3 regions of the Enterobacter cloacae complex sp. 385G4 genome follow, and region 3 is predicted to be linked to each of the others. Evidence: predicted binding sites of a transcription regulator. Region 3 holds the regulator's gene; each other region holds the start of a gene.
The links. Region 3 encodes PurR, which represses purine synthesis genes. Its sites were predicted from a motif close to CANGCAAACGTTTGCNTG; they were not measured.
Positions count from the first base shown of each region.

Region 1: glyA (serine hydroxymethyltransferase) is a predicted target of PurR. The motif match lies at 1,361-1,378, and genes of this name have one in related genera.
Region 2: AC2FAJ_RS16385 (nucleoside-specific channel-forming protein Tsx) is a predicted target of PurR. The motif match lies at 2,793-2,810, and genes of this name have one in related genera.

Region 1 covers NZ_JBXWDD010000008.1:161,904-166,605, reverse strand. The annotation lists gene hmpA (NO-inducible flavohemoprotein) at 1-1,191, opposite strand; gene glyA (serine hydroxymethyltransferase) at 1,495-2,748, shown strand; gene AC2FAJ_RS18910 (DoxX family protein) at 2,803-3,225, opposite strand; gene AC2FAJ_RS18905 (3-phenylpropionate MFS transporter) at 3,398-4,537, shown strand; gene csiE (stationary phase inducible protein CsiE) at 4,538-4,702, opposite strand, start outside.
Region 2 covers NZ_JBXWDD010000006.1:112,310-117,011, forward strand. The annotation lists gene secF (protein translocase subunit SecF) at 1-454, shown strand, start outside; gene AC2FAJ_RS16375 (VOC family protein) at 597-962, shown strand; gene AC2FAJ_RS16380 (helix-turn-helix transcriptional regulator) at 977-1,657, shown strand; gene AC2FAJ_RS16385 (nucleoside-specific channel-forming protein Tsx) at 1,776-2,654, opposite strand; gene AC2FAJ_RS16390 (SadB/YajI family lipoprotein) at 2,925-3,464, opposite strand; gene nrdR (transcriptional regulator NrdR) at 3,617-4,066, shown strand; gene ribD (bifunctional diaminohydroxyphosphoribosylaminopyrimidine deaminase/5-amino-6-(5-phosphoribosylamino)uracil reductase RibD) at 4,071-4,702, shown strand, end outside.
Region 3 covers NZ_JBXWDD010000001.1:290,738-295,439, reverse strand. The annotation lists gene AC2FAJ_RS01590 (MFS transporter) at 1-515, opposite strand, end outside; gene cydH (cytochrome bd-I oxidase subunit CydH) at 677-766, opposite strand; gene purR (HTH-type transcriptional repressor PurR) at 1,064-2,089, shown strand; gene punR (DNA-binding transcriptional activator PunR) at 2,107-3,018, opposite strand; gene punC (purine nucleoside transporter PunC) at 3,133-4,323, shown strand; gene cfa (cyclopropane fatty acyl phospholipid synthase) at 4,621-4,702, shown strand, end outside.

The DNA.
Region 1 (4,702 bases), on a different contig from region 3:
TTACAGCACCTTATGCGGCCCGAAACATTCGTAATGAATGTTGTCTTTATTCACGCCCAGCTCAACCAGCTGCTTCGCGGCATACTGCATAAACGCCACGGGTCCACAGACGTAGAACTGCATTTCCGGCGCGCTAAACGCCCCTTCCATCTGGCTTAAATTCATCAGTCCTTCGCTGTCAAAGCGTGCGGCAGTGCGGTCTGCCTCCGTCGGCAGGCGATACCAGGTATGCGCGGTGAAACGCGGCAGGGTCGCTCCCAGCGCTTTCACTTCATCCGCAAAGGCGTGCACGTCGCCGTTCTCCGCTGCGTGGAACCAGTTAACCTGCGCGCTGTGGTTGGCTTTCGCCAGCGTATCCAGCATCGCCAGCATTGGCGTTTGGCCTACGCCCGCGGAGATCAGCGTGACCGGGGTATTGGTTTCAATGGCCATAAAGAAGTCGCCCGCCGGCGCGGCCAGATGAACCACGTCGCCCACGCTCGCTTCGTTATGCAGCCAGTTGGATACCTGACCGCCGTCCTCGCGCTTCACCGCAATGCGGTAGCCTTTACCGTTTGGTTTGCGGGTCAGAGAGTACTGGCGGATCTCCTGGTGCGGGAAGCCTTCAGGCTTCAGCCATACGCCCAGATACTGGCCCGGCTGGTAATCGGCCACCGGCTGGCCGTCAACCGGCTCAAATTCAAAACTGGTGATAAGCGCGCTGCGCGGCGTTTTCTCGACGATACGGAAGGCGCGCGTTCCTTCCCAGCCGCCGTTCTTGCTGGCGTTTTCGCTGTAGATCTGCGCTTCACGGTTGATAAACACGTTTGCCAGCACGCCGTAGGCTTTACCCCAGGCGTCCAGCACCTCCTGGCCCGGGCTGAACATTTCGTCCAGCGTTGCCAGCAGGTGAGTGCCGACGATGTTGTACTGCTCGGGTTGGATCTGGAAGCTGGTGTGCTTCTGCGCGATTTTTTCCACCGCGGGCAGCAACGCTGCCAGGTTTTCAATATTGCTGGCGTACGCCGCGATGGCGTTGAAAAGCGCTTCACGCTGATCGCCGTTACGCTGGTTGCTCATATTGAAAATCTCTTTGAGCTCCGGATTGTGCGTGAACATGCGATCGTAGAAATGGGCGGTAAGTTTAGGACCGGTTTCCACCAGCAGGGGAATGGTGGCTTTAACGGTAGCGATGGTTTGAGCGTCGAGCATGGCAGCTTCCTTCTGATATTACCTAATGATGTATTTTAAATGCATCTTATAAAAAATACCCATGCTTTGTAAATGGTTCTTTGCAAGATGAAAAATACGCATCACAAACCTGAAAAGAAATCCGCTGGAAATAGTGAGATCTTTATTCCTCAAACCCTTGCGTGGCGTGAAGGAAAACGTTTGCGTAAAATCGTTTGTCAAGACCTGTTATCACAGAACTATTCAGTTATACTGTTGCCCGTCGTCCAACAGGACTGCCTTTTCAGGCCAAAATTTACTTGTTAGCTGAGTCAGGAGATGCGGATGTTAAAGCGTGAAATGAACATTGCCGATTATGATGCCGAACTGTGGCAGGCTATGGAGCAGGAAAAAGTACGTCAGGAAGAGCACATCGAACTGATCGCCTCCGAAAACTACACCAGCCCGCGCGTGATGCAGGCGCAGGGCTCTCAGCTGACCAACAAATACGCTGAAGGTTACCCGGGCAAGCGCTACTACGGCGGTTGCGAATACGTTGATATCGTCGAGCAGCTGGCGATCGACCGTGCGAAAGCACTCTTCGGCGCTGACTACGCGAACGTTCAGCCGCACTCCGGCTCTCAGGCTAACTTCGCTGTTTACACCGCGCTGCTGCAGCCGGGCGATACCGTTCTGGGTATGAACCTGGCGCAGGGCGGCCACCTGACTCACGGCTCCCCGGTTAACTTCTCCGGCAAACTGTACAACATCATTCCTTACGGTATTGATGAGTCCGGTAAAATTGACTACGAAGACATGGCTAAGCAGGCTAAAGAGCACAAGCCGAAGATGATCATCGGTGGCTTCTCTGCTTACTCCGGTATCGTTGACTGGGCAAAAATGCGTGAAATCGCAGACAGCATCGGCGCGTACCTGTTCGTTGACATGGCGCACGTTGCGGGCCTTATCGCCGCAGGCGTTTACCCGAACCCGGTTCCTCACGCTCACGTTGTGACCACCACTACTCACAAAACCCTGGCGGGTCCACGCGGTGGCCTGATCCTGGCGAAAGGCGGTGACGAAGAGCTGTACAAAAAACTGAACTCTGCTGTGTTCCCAAGCGCGCAGGGCGGCCCGCTGATGCACGTTATCGCCGCAAAAGCGGTCGCGCTGAAAGAAGCGATGGAGCCAGAGTTCAAGGTGTATCAGCAGCAGGTTGCTAAGAACGCCAAAGCGATGGTGGAAGTGTTCCTGAACCGTGGCTACAAAGTGGTATCCGGCGGGACTGAAAACCACCTGTTCCTGCTGGACCTGGTTGATAAGAACCTGACCGGTAAAGAAGCTGACGCTGCCCTGGGCCGCGCCAACATCACCGTGAACAAAAACAGCGTGCCAAACGATCCGAAGAGCCCGTTCGTGACCTCCGGTATCCGTATCGGTTCTCCGGCCGTGACGCGTCGCGGCTTTAAAGAAGCGGAAGTGAAAGAGCTGGCTGGCTGGATGTGTGACGTTCTGGACAACATCAATGACGAAGCGGTTATCGAGCGCGTCAAAGGTAAAGTTCTGGATATCTGCGCACGCTTCCCGGTATACGCATAATTCCTCTGCTTTGCAGAAATAAAAAAGGCCGCGCTTGCGGCCTTTTTTTATGGCTTAACGTCGGTCCAGGGAAATGGCCCCCGGTCCCACAATCGCCAGCAAAATAAACGCGCCAGCAATACTGACGTTCTTGTAGAAATTAATCATATTCGGCACAACCGCATCTCCGGTCATATCCCAGTAGTGGTGACCGATAATCGCCGTGCCCAGCGTATAGAAGACAAAGAGCACCGCGAGGGGGCGGGTGAAAAAGCCGAGCACGATCAGGATAGCGGCGGGAACCTCCATTACTACGGCGATAATGGCCGCCAGCATCGGCATGGGGGCGCCGAGCGACGTCATATACTGAACGGTGCCGCTAAAACCCGTCAGCTTGGGATAGCCAAAAATAATAAACAGGACAACGATGGCAATTCGGGCAATCAATAGCAGGAAGGAGCGTGAGGAGCCGAAATCGAAATAACGTAAGCTGTTCATGGCAAACGACCTCTTCAGGCGATGTCTTTTAAACGTAATACAATTTTGCCGCTCACGCCATACGCCGACCGGCTGTCCATGACGTTAATTTATCGTTAATTTATAGCGCGCTAACGACTTGCTAAAGTGCAGGATAAACGCCAGACTATCGCCTCCATTTCGGGAGGGATTCATGGTCTTGCATTCCACGCGCTGGCTGGCGCTCAGCTACTTCACCTACTTCTTTAGCTACGGTATTTTTCTGCCTTTCTGGAGCGTCTGGCTTAAGGGAATTGGTTTGACGCCAGAAACCATTGGCATCCTGCTGGGCGCGGGGCTGGTGGCGCGTTTCCTCGGAAGCCTGCTGATTGCCCCCCGCGTCAGCGATCCCTCCTTATTGATTAAAGCGGTGCGCATTCTGGCCCTGCTGACGCTGGTCTTCGCGGCCTGCTTCTGGGTCAGCCACCAGTTTGCCTGGCTGATGGTGGTGATGGTTGGCTTTAATCTGTTCTTCTCCCCGCTGGTGCCGCTGACGGATGCGCTGGCGAACACCTGGCAAAAGCAGATCACCATGGATTATGGCCGTGTGCGCCTCTGGGGATCGATTGCCTTCGTGATCGGCTCTGCGCTGGTGGGGAAACTGGTCAGCCTTTACGACTACCGCGCGATTCTGGCGCTGCTGAGTATCGGTATTGCCTCGATGCTGCTGGGCATGCTGCTGCGCCCGTCGGTGATGCCGCAAGGGGAGAGTCGCCATCAGGAGAGCGCCGGCTGGCCCGCCTGGCGGAGCCTGGTGGCCCAGAGCTGGCGTTTTCTGGCGTGCGTCTGTCTGCTTCAGGGGGCGCATGCGGCGTACTATGGCTTCAGCGCCATCTACTGGCAGGGGGCGGGCTACTCGGCCTCAGCGGTCGGTTACCTGTGGTCGCTGGGGGTGGTGGCAGAAGTCATTATTTTCGCCCTCAGCAAAAAGCTGTTCCGCCGCTTCGGCGCGCGCGATCTGCTGCTGCTTTCCGCGGTCTGCGGCGTGGCGCGCTGGGGGATTATGGGCTGGACGACCGAACTGCCGTGGCTGATTATGGCGCAGATCCTTCACTGCGGCACCTTCACCGTGTGCCACCTGGCGGCGATGCGCTATATCGCGGCGCGCGAGGGCGGGGACGTGATCCGTCTGCAGGCGGTCTACTCTGCGGTGGCGATGGGCGGCAGCATTGCGGTGATGACGGTCTTTGCGGGCTTTCTGTATCAGCATCTGGGACACGGCGTGTTCTGGGTCATGGCGCTGGTGGCGCTCCCGGCGATGTTTGTTCGACCGAAAGTGGCCGCGCGCGCCTGATTACGATTCCAGCATGGCGCGAATATGTTCCTGCTGCTGCGCGTTAAGTGATTCAACCGCGTGGATCAGCGGCGGCGAGAACAGCGGCAGCACGGTAGGATAGGGGGTGACAACCAGCGCGGCTTCGCGCGGTGCCCCCTCTTTCTGGAACGCCTGCAGCGTCAG
Region 2 (4,702 bases), on a different contig from region 3:
GGTTATCGCCCTGGCGCACGACGTGGTGATCACCATGGGCATACTGTCTCTGTTCCACATTGAGATTGACCTGACCATCGTGGCATCCCTGATGTCAGTAATCGGTTACTCACTGAACGACAGTATCGTGGTATCTGACCGTATCCGTGAAAACTTCCGTAAGATCCGTCGCGGCACGCCGTACGAAATCTTTAACGTGTCGTTGACCCAGACGCTGCATCGTACCTTGATCACCTCCGGTACTACCCTGATGGTGATCCTGATGCTGTTCCTCTTCGGTGGCCCGGTGCTGGAAGGCTTCTCGCTGACCATGCTGATCGGTGTCTCCATCGGTACGGCGTCGTCTATCTACGTGGCGTCCGCCCTGGCACTGAAACTTGGCATGAAGCGCGAGCACCTGCTCCAGCAGAAGGTCGAGAAAGAAGGGGCGGATCAGCCGTCCATTCTGCCGTAAGGCGACGTTTAGCGCGTTATCTGAATCCCGGTCTGTTGGCCGGGATTTTTTTTATCTGCTCCTGACAAACACTCCTGACAGTATGCTGTCAGGAGCCCTGCCGTAGACTCCTTCTGAACCCAAACAACAGGCAGGAGGATGTATGAAAAGCGTAATTAACTGGTTTGAAATTCCGGTTTCGGATATGGATCGCGCCATCAAATTTTATGAGCCGGTGATGCAACTCACGCTGCGTCGCGAGAAAATGGACATTGCCGAGCTGGCGGTTTTCCCGCATGAGGATCCCGCCACCGGAGGAGCGCTGGCAAAATTTGACGGCGTTACGCCCTCTTTGCAGGGCGCTATTATTTACCTGCATACTGACAATCTGGCGGCCACGCTCGATCGCATTGCCTCTGCGGGCGGCGAGTGCGTGTTTGGGCCGCTGGAACTGCCGCATGGTATCGGCACTATCGCACTGTTTACCGACAGCGAGGGTAACCGCGTCGGCCTTCATCAACCTGCCTGAGAGCGAATGACGTTATGACCCGACGCGCTGACCGTTTGTTTCAGATTGTGCAGATCCTGCGGGGCAGGCATCTGACAACGGCAGCGCATCTGGCGGACCGGCTTGGCGTGTCCGAGCGCACGGTCTACCGCGATATCCGCGACCTGTCGCTTTCCGGCGTGCCGGTGGAAGGCGAGGCGGGAAGCGGATATCGGCTGATGTCGGGTTTTGACCTGCCGCCGCTGATGCTGACAAATAAGGAATCCGAAGCGCTGATGGTCGCGATTCGCCTGCTCAAAACCTGGGGAGGTGAATCGCTGTCGCGCGAGCTGGAGTCGGCCCAGGAGAAGGTGCTGGCTATTCTGCCCGAGGAGAGCCGCAGAAAGGCGGAGCAGACGCGGATCTACGCCCCGGATTTTTGCATGCAAAGCCACTCCCGCAGCGATTTTGACATGATTCACCAGGCGATTTCCGCTCAGCGCGTATTGGCGCTGCATTATCGTGATGAAGCCGGGCTACTCTCAAAACGTGAGGTACAGCCGCTGGGGTTGTTCTTCTGGGGAGAGCGCTGGCTGCTGGCGGCATGGTGTGAACGGCGCGATGACTACCGCTGTTTCCGGCTCGACCGGTGTCTCAATGTTGTAATGACGGAGAGACGGTTCAGTGAGAGTGCGGACAGGTCTTTGGCGGATTTTTTGCGCAAGGTGAAGCAGTAAAAAGCCGGGTGGCGAGGTAAAAGCAAAACGGCAACGATGTTGCCGTTTTTTGTGTTTGCGCCCTCTCCCGTGGGAGAGGGAAGGGGTGAGGGCACCAGCCCGCACAATCCCGCATTGATTAGAAGTTGTAACCTACAACCAGGTAACCACCCCAACCGGTAGAACGGACGTGTTCGTTCATCCATACCAGTTTAGCGTCGTCGTTCCACTGGCCGCCGTTGTGCCAGTAACGTGCCACAACAGAGTAATGCCAGTGATCGTAGTTCAGCGCCAGGATGTGGCTGGAGGCGATGGAGTCATTGGTACGCTGCTTAATACCGTTCTCTGCGTAACCGCTCTTATCGCCCAGATCTGAACCCCAGTCGAAGTTGGTGAAGCCGATATAGCTCAGATTACCGCCCCACAGCTGGGTGATTGGCACAAAGTATTTCACTTTGAAACGATAGCCATCCCATTCGTTCTGGTTTTCAGCGCCATAGTTCTGCCACTGATATTTGGCATAGACGTTCAGGGACAGGCTCATCGGCAGGCCGGTGTCAATGTCAGTACCCAGACCCATATACCAGGTGCTCTGACGACCGGACTTATTGCGGCCCATGTCGTAGATGTAGTTGTTCGCGAAGTACCACTCTTTGAACGGACCAAACGCCAGGCTGGTACCGGTCAGTTTGTCGATGGAGAAGCGCGGTTCAATCTCCATGAACAGTGGGGAACCGTGGTTCCAGATACCTTTCGCATCGGTGTTACCACCGAAGAACACAGGCGCATCCATATAGCCGTAGAAATCAAACCAGTCTTTCTTGGCGAACGCTTCATATTCCAGGTAGGTATCGTTGCGGATCTGCGGTCCGAAACGGGTGTGGTAGCTGCCTACCACGTTAACGCTCTGGTGCCACCAGTCGGAGAGGTATTGTGGTTTCTCGTTTTCCGCTGCGTTAACAGTGAAAGAGGAGGACAGTGCCAGAACTGCACCGGCTGCGAGTAATGTTTTTTTCATAATCATGCCACTGATTGAAATTCCCTTCCGGGAGTGAAAAATGCGCGAATTGCGTTTCTAAATATTTCGTGTTTCTGCGGTGCCTATTATAGGAATCCCTGCTCACAAAAATATGTGTTGTTTCACATATCTCTCACACGCGTAATCGATTGCGTTCACGTTTGCGTACTTTAAACGGCCGGGATTGTAGCGGCAATCATTTCTGTTGCCAATCCATACGAAATGTAAATGTTAGCGGAGTGACATTTCACTCCGCTCAAAAGGAAGGGATTACTGCGCGGCAGGTTGGATGTCGTGAATGCGGATAAAGCCTAACTGCTCAGGCGTAAGTCCGCTTAGCTGAAGTGGAATATCCACATCGCTGGGCGCTAACACGCTGGCCGGAGCGGTGAACAGCTGGTTCTTCACGTTCACCTCCTGGTAGCTCTCCGTGGTGCCCTGGATCTGGCCCCACTCTACGGTGCCGCTGAAGGCGGGCAGCGGATCGTTGGACTCACCGTGAATACGTAATGTTGCGCGCGTACCATCCGCATTCGCCGCCACATTCACCAGAGACATCTTCAGCGTGCCAATCTGGCTATTAAGCAGGGCAGGCGTATTCGCTCCTGGCAGCAGATATACCCCGCTGGTGGATTTAGCGTTCAGCGCGTTTTGCTGGGTGATCTTCACCGTTTCTTTGTTCAGTTTGTCCATCGCCGTGTTGAGCGTATTCACGCTTTGTTTCATCTGGCGGACTTCGGTTTGCTGTGCACAGGCACTAAGGGTGAAGAGGCTCCCCACCAGTAAAATTTTCAGGTAACGTCTTGTCATAGCGTTTATTCCTTGAAATGACGAATCCCCATAATGGTAGCCAGCAACGTACCGCCGGACATAGATCCTTTATCTCAAAAAAGCTCCTCCTTTGTTGTCAGGCCAGATCAGGGTAAAATGAAAATCAGTTAACCAGATAACAGGGATACCGTATGCATTGCCCATTCTGCTCCGCTGTGGATACCAAAGTCATCGACTCTCGCCTTGTGGGCGAAGGGTCTTCTGTGCGCCGTCGTCGGCAGTGTCTGGTGTGCAACGAGCGTTTCACGACCTTTGAGGTTGCAGAGCTGGTAATGCCGCGCGTGGTAAAAAGTAATGACGTGCGCGAGCCGTTTAACGAAGAGAAACTGCGCAGCGGAATGCTGAAGGCCCTCGAAAAACGGCCCGTCAGCGCGGATGATGTCGAAATGGCGTTAAACCACATTAAATCTTACCTGCGTGGCCTGGGCGAGCGTGAAGTGCCGAGCAAAATGATCGGCAACCTGGTGATGGAGCAGCTGAAAAAGCTCGATAAGGTCGCCTATATCCGCTTCGCCTCTGTCTACCGCAGTTTCGAAGATATCAAAGAGTTTGGCGAAGAGATCGCCCGCTTACAGGATTAAGCCCATGCAGGATGAGAAGTACATGGCGCGAGCCATGAAGCTGGCGCAGCGCGGTCGTTTTACCACCCATCCTAACCCCAACGTCGGGTGCGTTATCGTGAAAGATGGCGAGATCGTGGGGGAAGGGTTTCACTATCGCGCAGGCGAGCCGCATGCTGAAGTGCATGCCCTGCGTATGGCGGGGGAGAAAGCGCGAGGCGCGACGGCCTACGTGACGCTGGAGCCCTGCAGCCACCACGGGCGCACGCCGCCGTGCTGTGAAGCGCTGATTGCGGCAGGGGTTTCGCGCGTGGTCGCCGCTATGCAGGATCCTAACCCGCAGGTGGCGGGCCGCGGACTGTATCGTCTGCAGCAGGAAGGGATCGACGTCAGCCACGGCCTGATGATGCAAGATGCGGAAGCCATCAACAAAGGCTTTCTGAAGCGCATGCGCACCGGCTTCCCGTTTATTCAGCTCAAGCTGGGCGCCTCGCTGGACGGGCGTACGGCAATGGCGAACGGTGAAAGCCAGTGGATCACCTCGCCGCAGGCAAGGCGTGATGTGCAACGTCTGCGCGCGCAAAGCCATGCTATCCTCACCAGCAGTGAAACCGTTCTGGCTGACGATCCGGCCATGACCGTGCGCTGGGATGAGCT
Region 3 (4,702 bases):
GCGACCACGCCCAATCCGGCCGTCGCCAGGAAGGACATCCGCCAGCCAATGACCTCGCCCAGCCAGGTTGCCGCAGGAACACCGCCGATGTTAGCGATGGTCAGCCCCATAAACATGGTGGCCACGGCGCTGGCCTGCTTGTGTTTTGGCACCACGCTTGCGGCCACGACCGAGCCCAGACCAAAGAAAGCACCGTGGTTGAGGCTGGTCAGAATGCGCGACAGCATCAGAGTGGTGTAATCCGGCGAAATGGCCGAAAGCACGTTGCCCAGGGTGAAAATCGCCATCAGGAAAATCAGCGCATTGCGGCGCGCACGGTGCGAAAGCAGAAGCGTCATCAGCGGCGCTCCCACCATCACGCCGATGGCGTAGGCGCTGATTAACATCCCGGCGGCCGGGATCGAGACGTCCACGCCACGGGCGATAACGGGCAGTAACCCCATCGGGGAGAATTCAGTGGTGCCAATCCCAAAAGCGCCAATCGCCAGGGCCAGCAGGGGAAAATTGATTTTCATGCGTCAACTCCGGATGCCGTGTCATGTGGTGACACAGAACAAAGAAGCGGAAAGCATGACATCAATCACAAAAAATGAGAAGTTAACAAAATGGCAAAAGATTTTTGCCAGAGAAGTAACAATCGGAGCGTTCGGGAGGGAGAAGACTCCCCCCGCGTAAATCAATGCAGCGCAGCCGTCAGGCCAGCCGCCACAATCAGCGCCAGCACAATAACGGTGGTGAACAGCGAAAACTTCAGATCGGAACTCATCAATTTTTCTCCTTTTAATCCCCCCACGAAAAGTGAGCTTGCTCATTTTTGCACAGTTTACGTCAAAAATCTTCCTGGATTTAAGCTGATAAACACTTTACCTCTTCCCCTTTTCATCAAGATAGGCCAAAATTCCACGCTAAATTTATTAGCGTACCGGCCATTGACCCCCTCCTGACGTCCCGTGTCGTTTTCCCGGCGTGCCGCAATTCAAAATTGCGTGATAAGGGTGAGAGAAGGCAAACGTTTACCTTCAAGTTTTTCAGGAGTTTAGGATATGGTCTGGAGTGACATTTAATGGCAACAATTAAAGACGTAGCAAAACGCGCAAACGTTTCCACTACAACCGTATCACATGTAATTAACAAAACCCGTTTTGTGGCGGAAGAGACGCGCAACGCCGTCTGGGCAGCGATCAAAGAGCTGCACTACTCGCCGAGCGCGGTTGCGCGGAGCCTCAAGGTTAATCACACCAAGTCTATTGGTCTGCTGGCGACCAGCAGCGAAGCGGCCTATTTTGCCGAGATCATTGAAGCGGTAGAAAAAAACTGCTTCCAGAAAGGCTATACCCTGATTCTCGGCAACGCCTGGAACAGCATTGAAAAACAGCGCGCCTACCTGTCGATGATGGCGCAAAAGCGCGTGGACGGCCTGCTGGTGATGTGTTCAGAGTACCCGGAATCCGTGCTGTCGATGCTGGAAGAGTATCGCCATATCCCTATGGTGGTGATGGACTGGGGCGAAGCGCGCGCCGACTTCACCGACTCCGTTATCGATAACGCCTTCGAAGGCGGTTACATGGCGGGCCGTTATCTGATCGAACGCGGCCACCGCGAGATTGGCGTGATCCCGGGTCCGCTGGAACGCAACACCGGCGCGGGCCGCCTGGCCGGTTTTATGAAAGCGATGGAAGAAGCGCTAATCACCGTGCCGGAAAACTGGATCGTGCAGGGCGACTTTGAGCCGGAATCAGGCTACCGCGCGATGCAGCAGATCGTCTCCCAGCCTCACCGTCCAACCGCCGTTTTCTGCGGGGGCGACATCATGGCGATGGGCGCCCTCTGTGCGGCCGACGAGCTGGGTCTGCGCGTACCGCAGGACATCTCCGTGATCGGGTATGACAACGTGCGCAACGCGCGCTTCTTCACGCCAGCGTTAACCACCATTCACCAGCCGAAAGATTCACTGGGTGAAACCGCCTTCAATATGCTGCTGGACAGGATCGTCAACAAGCGTGAAGAGTCACAGTCCATTGAAGTTCACCCTCGCCTCATCGAACGCCGTTCCGTTGCGGATGGCCCGTTCCGCGACTACCGTCGTTAAGCTCATTGCGGAGCCAGTCAGTCTGGCTCCCGCAGCCACTCCCGGTTAAGCGTTTCGCTGTCCCCCAGATAGTCCAGCAGCCAGGCCATCGCCGGCGAGACATCATTTTGTTGCCAGGTGAGGCAGCAGGCCGCATCCGGGAACGGATTCTCCAGCGTTAGCTCAACCCACTCACCGGTGTCGATTCGCGGACGTGCAAAATGGGCGGGCACCATGCCTACGCAGAGCCCGGCACTGAGGCACGTCGCCGACGATCCCCAGTCAGGGGCGACAACCCGCCGCTGGTTGTCCAGCAGCCAGGTAATTCGCTTCGGCAGCGAGCGGGAGGTATCTTCCAGCACCAGCGACGGCCAACTGCGCAGCGTATCGTCGCTCAGCGGCCCTTCCGTCGCCGCCAGGGGATGATCGCTTGCCACCACGCATTTCCAGCTCAGCATCCCCATATCGCGAAAGGCGTAACGTCCCCCGACCGGGATCGCCTGGGTCGCGCCAATCGCCATCTCTACCCTGCCGTCCGCCAGCGCATCCCAGACGCCGTTGAACACCTCCTGCGAGACCCGCAGTTCTACGTCAGAGAAATGCCGATAAAAATCGACAATCATCTGCCGGGTGCGCTCGGGCTTAACGATGTAATCCACCGCAATGGAAAGGTGGCCCCGCCAGCCGTTCGCGATCTGCTGGCACTGCTCGCGGGTGATCTGCATTTTTTTGATAACAGAACGCCCTTCCTTTAAAAACCACGCCCCTGCGGGCGTTAATTCAACATCACGATGCCGCCGTTCAAACAGCGGTACCGCCAGCCACTCCTCAAGCTGTCGCACAGTATAGCTGATGGCCGAAGGGACGCGGTGCAACTCCTGCGCCGCTCCGCTAAAGCTGCCATTACGCGCGACAGCATCGACCACTTCAAGAGAATAATCTGACCACATTTTCTGCCTGCAAAAAATTTGAATGCACCCGACAAATATTAGCGTTTCACAAGCGGCTTTGCACTCCCTACACTCAGCGCCAACGTATACCTGCCTCCTCAGGAGAATAAAACAGTGCAACCCAGGAAAGGTTTTTTAGTCTGGCTCGGCGGCTTAAGCGTGCTGGGCTTTTTGGCCACCGATATGTACCTGCCGGCGTTTGCCGCCATGCAGGAAGATTTGCAAACCCCTGCTGCCGCCATCAGCGCCAGCCTGAGCCTGTTCCTGGCCGGTTTTGCCTTCGCGCAGCTGCTCTGGGGACCGCTTTCGGATCGCTTTGGGCGTAAACCGGTGCTGCTGCTGGGGCTGGCCATTTTTGCCGTGGGCTGCCTGGGGATGCTATGGGTGCGCGATGCCACCTGGCTGCTGGTGCTGCGGTTTGTTCAGGCGGTCGGCGTCTGTGCCGCGGCCGTGACCTGGCAGGCGCTGGTCACCGACTACTATCCGGCGAACCGCACTAACCGTATTTTCGCCACCATCATGCCGCTGGTGGGGCTCTCACCGGCCCTCGCCCCGCTGCTGGGCAGCTGGATCCTCGCGCACTTTGACTGGCAGGCCATCTTTGCCACGCTGTTTGCCATCACGCTGGTGCTGATGCTGCCGGCGTTCGCCCTCAAGCCCGCGCATAAAAAAGAGGCGCACGCAGACGCGAAGCCGATTACCTTCACCTCCCTGCTGAGCGCGAAAGCGTATCGCGGCAACGTTCTGATCTATGCCGCCTGCTCGGCGAGCTTCTTCGCGTGGCTGACCGGTTCGCCGTTTATTCTGCACGATATGGGCTATAGCCCGGCGGCCATTGGCCTGAGCTACGTTCCGCAGACCATCGCGTTCCTGGTGGGCGGGTACGGCTGTCGCGCGGCGCTGCAAAAATGGGAAGGCCAGCAGATGCTGCCGTGGCTGCTGGTGCTCTATGCGCTGAGCGTCATTGGCACCTGGGCCGTTGGGTTTATTCCGGGCGCGGGTCTGGCCGAAATATTGATTCCATTCTGCGTGATGGCCATCGCGAACGGGGCGATCTACCCTATCGTTGTGGCGCAGGCGCTGCGTCCGTTCCCGCAGGCGACAGGCCGCGCGGCTGCGCTGCAGAACACCCTGCAGCTGGGGCTGTGCTTCCTGGCAAGCCTGGTGGTCTCCGCGCTGATTGCCACGCCGCTGCTGACGACAACCAGCGTGATGCTGGCTACCGTTGCGCTGGCCGTCATAGGCTATCGCATGCAGGCTTCCGCTCAGGATGAGAGCACGCAGGTAGAAACCTCGCATGCCTAATCGCGCCAAAAACTATGTTAATTTTCAGTGATTAGGTTGCTAAGAATTTTCTATTGAATCACCAAATTTTGAGGCCTATACTAAATTTGGTTCGATTAAATACGATAAATATTATGTGTTAACGGGAGCCGGAGTGCTCCCGTTTTACCATGGAAGGCATTTCGGCAAGGGTTATCTCCCTTCCTCTGTTCTACGTCGGATACTAGCCTCGCGGTATTTACCGTGAGATTTCTCACAAACCAAAAAAGCGTCTACGCTGTTTTAAGGTTCTGATCACAGTAGGGTGATGGAGAAGCTATGAGTTCATCGTGTATAGAAGAAGTCAGCGTTCCGGACGATAACTGGTCCCGGATCGTCAGTGAACTGTTAGGTCGGGCAG